DNA from 3 places in the Nonomuraea sp. NPDC003560 genome. Region 1 is predicted to be linked to each of the others. Evidence: predicted binding sites of a transcription regulator. Region 1 holds the regulator's gene; each other region holds the start of a gene.
What was found. The regulator HrcA, encoded in region 1, represses chaperone genes, less so after heat shock. The targets are predictions, from matches to a motif close to TTGGCACTCTCNNNNNGAGAGTGCCAA.
Positions count from the first base shown of each region.

Region 2: a site for HrcA is predicted at 1,503-1,529, ahead of groES (co-chaperone GroES). Genes of this name have one in related genera too.
Region 3: a site for HrcA is predicted at 1,325-1,351, ahead of groL (chaperonin GroEL). Genes of this name have one in related genera too.

Region 1 covers NZ_JBIAOF010000007.1:135,000-138,271, reverse strand. The annotation lists gene ACFYUV_RS27200 (16S rRNA (uracil(1498)-N(3))-methyltransferase) at 1-28, opposite strand, end outside; gene dnaJ (molecular chaperone DnaJ) at 38-1,180, opposite strand; gene hrcA (heat-inducible transcriptional repressor HrcA) at 1,192-2,205, opposite strand; gene ACFYUV_RS27185 (hypothetical protein) at 2,362-3,189, shown strand; gene ACFYUV_RS27180 (DUF3097 domain-containing protein) at 3,207-3,272, shown strand, end outside.
Region 2 covers NZ_JBIAOF010000003.1:1,094,034-1,097,305, reverse strand. The annotation lists gene ACFYUV_RS15960 (MarR family winged helix-turn-helix transcriptional regulator) at 1-485, opposite strand, end outside; gene ACFYUV_RS15955 (NAD-dependent epimerase/dehydratase family protein) at 590-1,444, shown strand; gene groES (co-chaperone GroES) at 1,616-1,930, shown strand; gene groL (chaperonin GroEL) at 2,000-3,272, shown strand, end outside.
Region 3 covers NZ_JBIAOF010000017.1:158,624-161,895, reverse strand. The annotation lists gene thrC (threonine synthase) at 1-372, shown strand, start outside; gene ACFYUV_RS46335 (MoaD/ThiS family protein) at 398-673, shown strand; gene ACFYUV_RS46330 (cold-shock protein) at 917-1,117, shown strand; gene groL (chaperonin GroEL) at 1,462-3,090, shown strand; gene ACFYUV_RS46320 (hypothetical protein) at 3,243-3,272, shown strand, end outside.

The sequences.
Region 1 (3,272 bases):
CCTCGGCGAGGAACACGGGGACGGTCACGGGTGATCGTCACCTGCCGTTGAAGGCGTCACGCAGGCGGGAGAAAAAACCCTGCTGCCCCGGGGCGAACTTTCCCGGCGGCCGCTCCTCGCCGCGCAGCCTGGACAGCTCGCGCAGCAGGTCCTCCTGCGTCTGGTCGAGCCGCATCGGGGTCTCGACGTTGACGTGGATGAGCAGGTCGCCCCTGCCGGACTCGTTGAGCCGCTGCACGCCGCGCCCGTACATGGTGATGACCTGGCCGGACTGGGTGCCGGGGCGCACGTCGATCTCTTCGGAGCCGTCGAGCGTCTCGACCGCGAGGATGGTGCCGAGCGCGGCGGCCGTCATCGGGATCTGGACCGTGCAGTGGAGGTCGTCGCCGCGCCGCTCGAAGATCTCGTGCGCGCGTTCGACGATCTCCAGGAACAGGTCTCCGGGCGGGCCGCCGCCGGGGCCGACCTCGCCCTCGCCGGCGAGCTGGATGTGGGTGCCGTCCTCGACGCCCGCGGGGATGCGGACCTTGATCGTACGGCGGGTGCGCACCCGGCCGTCGCCCGAGCACTCCTGGCAGGGGTGGCGGATGATGCTGCCGAAGCCGCCGCACTGGGGGCACGGCCGCGAGGTCATGACCTGGCCCAGGAACGAGCGGGTGACCTGGGAGATCTCGCCGCGCCCGTTGCACATGTCACAGGTGTCGGGATGGGTGCCGGGGGCCGCGCCGGCGCCGTGGCACACCTCGCACAGCACGGCGGTGTCCACGACCAGCTCGCGGGTGGTGCCGAACGCCGTCTCGCGCAGGTCGAGCTCGACCCGGATGGTGGCGTTGCGGCCCCTCCTGGCGCGCGAGCGCGGCCCGCGGGTGCCGCCCGCGGTGCCGAAGAAGGCGTCCATGATGTCGCTGAAGGGGAAGCCCGCGCCGAAGCCGCCGGCGCCCGCGCCCGCACCCGCGCCGCCACCGAAGGGGTCGCCGCCCAGGTCGTACATCTGGCGCTTGTTCGGGTCGGACAGCACCTCGTAGGCCTGCGTGATCTCCTTGAACCGCTCCTGGGTCTCAGGATCGGGGTTCACGTCGGGGTGCAGCTCGCGGGCGAGGCGGCGGTAGGCCTTCTTGATCTCGTCCTGACTGGCGTCACGGCGCACCCCGAGGGTGGCGTAGTAGTCGCTGTTTGCCACTTATCGACCTCTTAAGATGCAGCCAGGATCTGGCTGACGTAGCGTGCCACCGCGCGTACGGCGCCCATCGTCACGGGGTAGTCCATCCTCGTGGGACCCAGCACGCCGAGCCGGGCCAGTTGGTTGTCGCCAGAACCGTATCCGGTTGCGACGATGGACGTGCCGCGAAGGTAGGGGTTTTCCGAGCCGATGCGCACGGTGAGCGCGGACGGGGTGTCTGTGGATGTCTCGCCGAGCAACCGCATGAGCACGACCTGCTCCTCCAGCGCCTCCAGCACGTCGCGCAGGCCGGTGGAGAAGTCGGCGCCCGCGAGATTGGCCGCGCCGGCGAACACGATCTTCTCGTCATGGCGTTCGACGAGGGTTTCGAGCAGCACCGACAGGATCGTGGCCACGGCGGGCCGGTCCTCGGCGGGCAGCCGCTCGGGAAGGTCGGCGACCAGCTCGGGGACGTTGCTCAGCCCGCAGCCGTCGAGGCAGGAGTTGAGCACCGCGCGCAGATGGGCGATGCGGTCGTCCTCCACCACCTCGGGCAGCTCGATCACGCGCTGCTCGACGCGCCCGGTGTTGGTGATCAGCACGAGCATGACCCGCCGCTCGTTGAGCGGGACCAGCTCGACGTGCCTGACCGTGGAACGGGTCAGCGTCGGGTACTGCACGACCGCGACCTGCCTGGTGAGCTGCGCGAGCAGCCGCACGGTGCGGAAGACCACGTCGTCGAGGTCGACCGCGCCGGCGAGGAAGGTCTCGATCGCCCGCCGCTCGGCCCCCGACAGGGGCTTGACCTGCGAGAGCCGGTCGACGAACAGGCGGTAGCCCTTGTCCGTCGGCACGCGGCCCGCGCTGGTGTGCGGCTGGGTGATGTACCCGTCCTCCTCCAGAGCGGCCATGTCGTTCCTGACCGTTGCCGGGGAGACCTTGAGGTTGTGGCGCTCCGCCAGCGCCTTGGAGCCCACCGGTTCGTTGGTGGACACGTAGTCTTCGACAATGGCGCGGAGCACCGCCAGCTTCCGTTCGTCGAGCACGTGCTCACCTCCTGCCTCTGCCTAACAGGGAAACGACAGGTCTAGCACTCCGTGTTCCCGAGTGCCAAGTGTACGGCTCTCGCCCACAAGGTGCGATAACACCAGGTCCCATCCTGTTGCTAGCGACTTACAAGCGACAGGCCTCACACTTGCCGCATGACCGACAATTCCCAGCCCCCGCAGTACGGACCGCCCCAGGGGCAGGGTCCCTACTACGGTCAGCCGAACCAGTACGCCCAGCCTCCGTACCAGCCCCAGCAGCACGGCCAGCCGCCCTACCAGCAGCAACAGCCGCCCGCCCAGTACGGCCCCCCGCCCCAGTACGACCAGCAGAACCAGTACGGCCAGCAGAACCAGTACGCCCACCCCGACCAGTACGGCCCCCACAACCAGTACGGCGGCCAGCCGCAGTTCCCGGCCAGGATCGACGGCAAGGCGATCAAGCCGCGCCTGTGGTGGATCGCCGTCGTGTGGGCCGTGGCCGTCGTGCTCGGCGTCGTGGGCGTGGTCGTGTTCGCCGGCGGCGTGCTGAGCAGCGTCTCGGACATGGCCCCCACGAGCACGTTCGCGTCGGGCGAAAGCGTGAAGGTCGCGATCGACCCCGCCAAGCGCCCGGCCGTCTACATCGCCACCGACACGCGGGTCAACTACCAGTGCGAGATCTCCGGCGGCCCGGCCCAGGCCAGGCTGGTCAAGGTCTCCGGCACCCAGACGCTCAGCGCCGGCGGCACCACCTGGCAGGAGATCCTCGCGGTCAACGCCCCCGCCAAGGGCGACTACCAGCTGACCTGCGCCACGCAGGAGGAGTCGTCGGCCCGCTTCGGCGTGGGCCGTGACGTGCTGTCCGCGGCGGGCGGCCTGTTCGGCGGGGTGGCGGCGCTGTTCCTGTTCCCCGGCGCCGGGCTGCTCATCGGCATCATCGGAACCGTCGTCGTCCTCGTACGGCGCAGCGGCGCGCGTAAGCGCCTTGCGGTCAGCGGGTGATTTGCTACGGTCCCCGTGTGTACGAGGGCGATGTGCTGGCGGGCAATTGGCGGCGGCCGGGCAAGGGCAAGATCCCGAAGGTG
Region 2 (3,272 bases), on a different contig from region 1:
TCGCCCAGGGAGACCAGCAGGCTGCGCAGCAGCCCGGCCAGGGCCTCGCGCTCGCCCTCGGACAGTCCGGCGAGCAGCCGCTCCTCGTTGGCGGCGTGCCGGACGAGCATCTCGTCGGCTACCTTCCTGCCCTCGTCGGTGAGGGCGACCAGCGTCATGCGCCGGTTGTGCGGCGCCGGCCAGCGATGGACCAGGCCGCGCCGGACCAGGTGGTCCATCCGGTTGGTGAGCGCGCCGGGGCTGACCATGGCCGAGCTGGACAGGTCCTTCATGCACATCGTGGCGTCGGCGCCGCTGCGCAGCAGCGTGGCCAGCATGTCGAACTCCCACGCCTCCAGCCCGTGCTCGGCCAGGAAGTCCTTCACGCCGCGCTCCAGCAGGCGCGAGGCGCGTGAGATCCGGCCGATCACGCCCATCGGGGACACGTCGACGTCGGGCCGTGTCCGCGCCCACTGTCCGAGAATCACGTCCACCGCGTCATCCACGGGGCTCACCCTACCAAAGCTTCGACGTTGAAATGTTCGGCATCGTGCAGTACTGTCCACGACGTCGAAATGTTCAACGTAGAAATTTTCGAGGTAGGTTCATCATGAAGGTGCTGGTGCTGGGCGCGACGGGGTACATCGGCGGCGCGGTGGTCGAGCGGCTGGCCGAGCAGGGGCACGAGGTGGCCGTCCTGGTGCGGCCCGCCGCCGACGGCTCCCGGCGCGTGCCGGGCGTGGCGGACGAGCGTCACGGAGACCTGAGTGACGTCGCGGGGCTGGCCGCCGCGATCACCCCGGACATCGACGCGATCGTGGTCGCCGCCCAGCTCGGCGGCGACAAGGAGGCCGACCTCGCCGCGATCGGCGTGCTCGCCGCGTCGGGCCGGAAGGTGGTCTTCACCAGCGGCGTGTGGGTGCTGGGCGCCACCGCCGACGGGCACGAGGACAGCCCGGCCGACCCGATTCCGCTCGTGGCGTACCGGCACGAGATCGAGCAGCTGGTCATCGACGGCGGCGGCTCGGTGATCCGGCCCGGCGTCGTCCACGGGCGCGGCGGCGGCATCCCCGCCATGATGCGCGCGCAGGCCGCCGAGCGCGGGGCCGGGGTCTACGTCACCGCCGGCGGCGAGCCGCACACCTGGACGTTCGTGCACGTCGACGACCTGGCCGAGCTCGTCGTGGCCGTCCTGGAGAGGGGCGGCGCCCGCGTGTACCACGGCATCAGCGAGGAGGCCGTGCCGGTCGCCGAGGTGGCCGAGGCGGCGGCCCGGTCCGCGGGCGTCAAGCCGCAGGCCGAGCCCTGGCCGCAGGCCGAGGCGGCCCAGGTGCTGGGGGCGGGCTTCGCCGAGGCCCTGGCGCTCGGCCAGCGCATCAGCGCGACACGCACGCGCGCCGAACTCGGCTGGAACCCCTCCCGGCCCGGCGTCGTCGCCGATCTGACCGAGGGTTCCTACGTCTGATCGCTCTGAGCAGACGCGTTCGTGTTGACTGTCAAGGCCCTCTTGCATATGTTTCCTGTTGGCACTCTCACCTTGAGAGTGCCAACGTGCGACGAGGCAGGTCTGACACCCGCGACGGCAGGCCCCGCTGGTCGCCTCTTCTAGATCATTCAAATCTGAAGGGGAGGTCCGATCGTGACGACCGCCACCAAGGTTCCCGTTAAGCCGCTCGGCGACCGCATCGTGGTTCAGCCGCTTGAGGCAGAGCAGACCACCGCTTCCGGTCTGGTCATCCCGGACACCGCCAAGGAGAAGCCGCAGGAGGGCAAGGTCCTCGCGGTGGGCCCCGGCAACTGGGATGAGGACGGCGACAAGCGTATTCCGCTCGACGTCTCCGAGGGCGACGTCGTCCTCTACAGCAAGTACGGCGGCACCGAGGTCAAGTACGGCGGCGAGGAGTACCTCGTGCTCTCCGCCCGCGACGTTCTCGCGATCATCGAGAAGTAAGCCGGTTGTGTCGAGCCCCGGGCGCTCTTGAGGGCCCGGGGCTTTCGACGCCAGGAGAGGACTTTCAGCATGGCGAAGATCCTGCAGTTCGACGAGGACGCCCGTCGCGCGCTTGAGCGCGGTGTCAACGCCCTCGCGGACGCCGTGAAGGTAACCCTCGGCCCGCGTGGCCGTAACGTCGTCATCGACAAGAAGTTCGGTGCGCCGACGATCACGAACGACGGTGTGACCATCGCTCGTGAGATCGAGCTGGAGGAGCGCTACGAGAACCTCGGCGCCCAGCTCGCCAAGGAAGTTGCCACCAAGACCAACGACATCGCGGGCGACGGCACCACCACCGCCACCGTGCTGGCCCAGGCCATGGTCCGCGAGGGCCTGCGCAACGTGGCCGCCGGCGCCTCGCCGCTGTCGCTCAAGCGTGGCATCGACAAGGCCGCCAAGGAGATCAGCGACCGGCTGCTGGCCAGCGCGCGCGAGGTGGGCGACAAGAAGGAGATCGCCAACGTCGCCACCATCTCCGCCCAGGACGCCAAGATCGGCGAGCTGATCGCCGAGGCGTTCGACAAGGTGGGCAAGGACGGTGTCCTCACCGTCGAAGAGTCCAACGCCATGGGCATGGAGCTCGAGTTCACCGAGGGCATGCAGTTCGACAAGGGCTACCTGTCGGCCTACATGGTGACCGACCCCGAGCGCATGGAGTCCGTCCTGGAGGACGCGTACATCCTGCTCACCCAGGGCAAGATCTCCTCCATCGCCGACTTCCTGCCGCTGCTGGAGAAGGTCGCCCAGACCAAGAAGCCGCTGCTCGTGGTCGCCGAGGACGTCGAGGGCGAGGCCCTGGCCGTCCTGGTCACCAACAAGATCCGCGGCACCTTCACCTCCGTGGCCGTCAAGGCCCCGGGCTTCGGTGACCGCCGCAAGGCGATGCTCCAGGACATGGCGATCCTCACCGGCGGCCAGGTCGTCAGCGAAGAGGTCGGCCTCAAGCTGGAGCACGTCGGCCTCGAGGTGCTCGGCACTGCCCGCCGCGTCGTCGTCACCAAGGACGCCACGACCATCGTCGACGGCGCCGGCGACCAGCAGGCGATCGAGGACCGCGTCAAGGAGATCAAGATTGCCATCGAGCAGTCCGACTCCGACTGGGACCGCGAGAAGCTGCAGGAGCGTCTGGCCAAGCTTGCCGGCGGTGTGTGCGTGCTGCGCGTCGGCGCCGCCACCGAGGTGGAGCTGAAGGAGAAGAAGCACCGCCTTGAGGACGCGATCTCCGCGACCCGCGCCGCGATCGAGGAGGGCATCGTCTCCGGCGGTGGCTCGGCCCTCATCCACGTGGGCAAGGAGCTCG
Region 3 (3,272 bases), on a different contig from region 1:
CACGACGTCGTCCAGCCGGTCAAGCCGGACACGATCGCCAAGTCGCTGGCCATCGGCAACCCCGCCGACGGGCCGTACGTGCTGGACATCGCCCGGCGCACGGGCGGGGGCGTCGAGGACGTCACCGACCCCGAGATCGTCGCCGCCATCAAGCTCCTGGCCTCCACCGAGGGCATCTTCGCCGAGACCGCGGGCGGCGTCACGGTGGGCGTGCTGAAGAAGCTCGTCGAGACGGGCAGGCTCGACCCCGAGGCCGAGACGGTGGTCCTGAACACCGGCGACGGCCTGAAGACGCTCGACGCGATCAGTGACGACGCGCGGCCCACCGCCGTGATCCGGCCCTCTCTCGACGCGTTCCGCGCGACTGTCTGACAATCCAGGAAAGGCAACAAAAACCATGAGCGTTTCTGTGCGGATTCCCACCATTCTGCGCACTTACACCGGGGGTAACGCCGAAGTGAGTGGCGAAGGGGCGACTCTTCGTGACGTTCTCGCCAAGCTTGACTCCGACTACCCGGGGATCGGCGCGAGAATTCTGGATGAATCGGGCAAGATTCGTCGTTTTGTCAACGTATACGTTGGTGATGAGGATGTCCGTTTCGCCGAGGGCCTGGACACTCCCGCCCCTGAAGGCACTCAGATCTCCATCATCCCCGCCGTCGCGGGCGGCTGACCGCCGGACCACCGACTCTTGAAGGCGCCCCTTGTGGGCGCCTTCTTGTTTTAGAACCAAATTCAACCTCGAACGACTCAGCCTTCGATGAAATTAGCGTTTTGTCGGTTGACTCTGTTGCCAAACCCCGTGCCACAGGTATGGTCGAGGGCGATCGTCTGGCTGATTTTCCCAAAAGTCATGCGATTACGGGTCTCGCGAAGGAATGGGCGAGATCTGCGAGCCCAGTAAGAGGAGTCGGAAGTGGCGCAGGGCACCGTCAAGTGGTTCAACGCGGACAAGGGCTACGGCTTCATCGCGGTAGACGGTGGTAAGGATGTATTCGTCCATTACTCAGCGATCATGATGGACGGGTACCGCTCTCTCGAACAGGGACAGCGTGTCGAGTTCGAGATCACGCAGGGCCAGAAGGGGCCGCAGGCGGAGTCCGTCCGCACGGTCTGATTCACCCTCGCTGGTATGCACCAAGGCGGGACGTGCGGCAGCGCAGTCCGTACGGGCTCGCCACTGTTTCCTCCGTCGGCTTCGCACGGCGGGCCGCGCCTCAGGGGCGGCTCGCCGTGCGAACCGGCGCACCCGATGACCTGCCCGATGAGCTGGGGTGGGGTGCCCGTGGCTTGCACTCGGCAGGGTAGAGTGCTAAACAGTTCGTTGGCACTCTGTGTGGCAGAGTGCCAACAACTCGGATCGAGACGATGGGGTCTGCCGAACGGAGATGCAGGCCTATGCCGTCGCGGGCGTCGGCTCGGTCCAGGACACGCCACCCTGCATCTGGGAGGTCTAGCCTTATGGCAGCCAAGATGATCGCGTTTGACGAGGACGCCCGGCGCGGTCTCGAGCGCGGTATGAACCAGCTCGCCGACGCCGTCAAGGTGACCTTGGGCCCCAAGGGGCGCAACGTCGTGCTGGAGAAGAAGTGGGGCGCTCCCACGATCACCAACGACGGCGTCTCCATCGCCAAGGAGATCGAGCTCGAGGACCCGTGGGAGAAGATCGGCGCCGAGCTGGTCAAGGAAGTCGCCAAGAAGACTGACGACGTCGCCGGCGACGGCACCACCACGGCCACCGTGCTCGCCCAGGCTCTGGTGCGCGAAGGTCTGCGCAACGTGGCCGCCGGCGCCAACCCGATGGCCCTGAAGAAGGGCATCGAGGCCGCCGTCGAGCGGGTCAGCGAGGAGCTCTCCAAGCTGGCCAAGGACGTGGAGACCAAGGAGCAGATCGCCTCCACCGCCTCCATCTCCGCCGCCGACCCCGAGATCGGCTCGCTCATCGCCGAGGCGATGGACAAGGTCGGCAAGGAAGGCGTCATCACCGTCGAGGAGAGCAACACCTTCGGCCTGGAGCTTGAGCTCACCGAGGGCATGCGCTTCGACAAGGGCATGACGTCGATGTACTTCGTGACCGACTCCGACCGCATGGAGGCCGTTCTCGAAGACCCGTACATCCTGATCGTCAACAGCAAGGTCTCGGCCAACAAGGACCTGCTGCCGCTGCTCGACAAGGTCGTGCAGTCCGGCAAGCCGCTGCTGATCATCGCCGAGGACGTCGACGGCGAGGCCCTGGCGACCCTGGTGGTCAACAAGATCCGCGGCCTGTTCCGCTCCGTGGCCGTCAAGGCCCCGGGCTTCGGCGACCGCCGCAAGGCCATGCTGGGCGACATCGCGATCCTGACCGGCGGTCAGGTCATCGCCGAGGAGGTCGGCCTCAAGCTCGAGACCGCCACCCTCGACCTGCTCGGCCGCGCCCGCAAGGTCGTGGTGACCAAGGACGAGACCACCATCGTCGACGGCGCCGGTGACGCCGAGGCGATCTCCGGCCGGGTCAACGAGATCCGCGCCGAGATCGAGCGCACCGACTCCGACTACGACCGCGAGAAGCTGCAGGAGCGCCTGGCCAAGCTGGCCGGTGGCGTGGCGGTCATCAAGGCCGGCGCGGCGACCGAGGTCGAGCTCAAGGAGCGCAAGCACCGCATCGAGGACGCCGTGCGCAACGCCAAGGCGGCCGTCGAGGAGGGCATCGTCCCCGGCGGTGGCGTGGCGCTGCTGCAGGCCGGCGCCAAGGCGTTCGACAAGCTCGAGCTCAACGGCGACGAGGCCACCGGCGCGGCGATCGTGAAGAAGGCTCTTGAGGAGCCCCTCAAGCAGATCGCGGTCAACGCCGGTCTTGAGGGCGGCGTCGTCGTGGAGAAGGTGCGCAACCTGACCCCGGGCGAGGGCCTCAACGCCGCTTCCGGCGAGTACGTCAACATGTTCGAGTCCGGGATCATCGACCCGGCCAAGGTGACGCGCTCCGCGCTGCAGAACGCCGCCTCCATCGCGGCGCTCTTCCTCACCACCGAGGCCGTCATCGCCGAGAAGCCCGAGAAGACCCCTGCTGCTCCGGCCGGCATGCCCGGCGGCGGCGACATGGACTTCTAGGCCTCGCCTGGTCGCTGACGCATCAGAAGGCGGTTCGGATCTCCAAGGATCCGGCCGCCTTTTGTTGTGTCCGATCCTGTCACGTTTAGTAGTTATAGACTACGGACAGTAACGAAACTAAGTGACGATTCACCGCACAAAGGAGTAGTTACATGAATTCCCGCACCGCGCGCGTTCTCGGG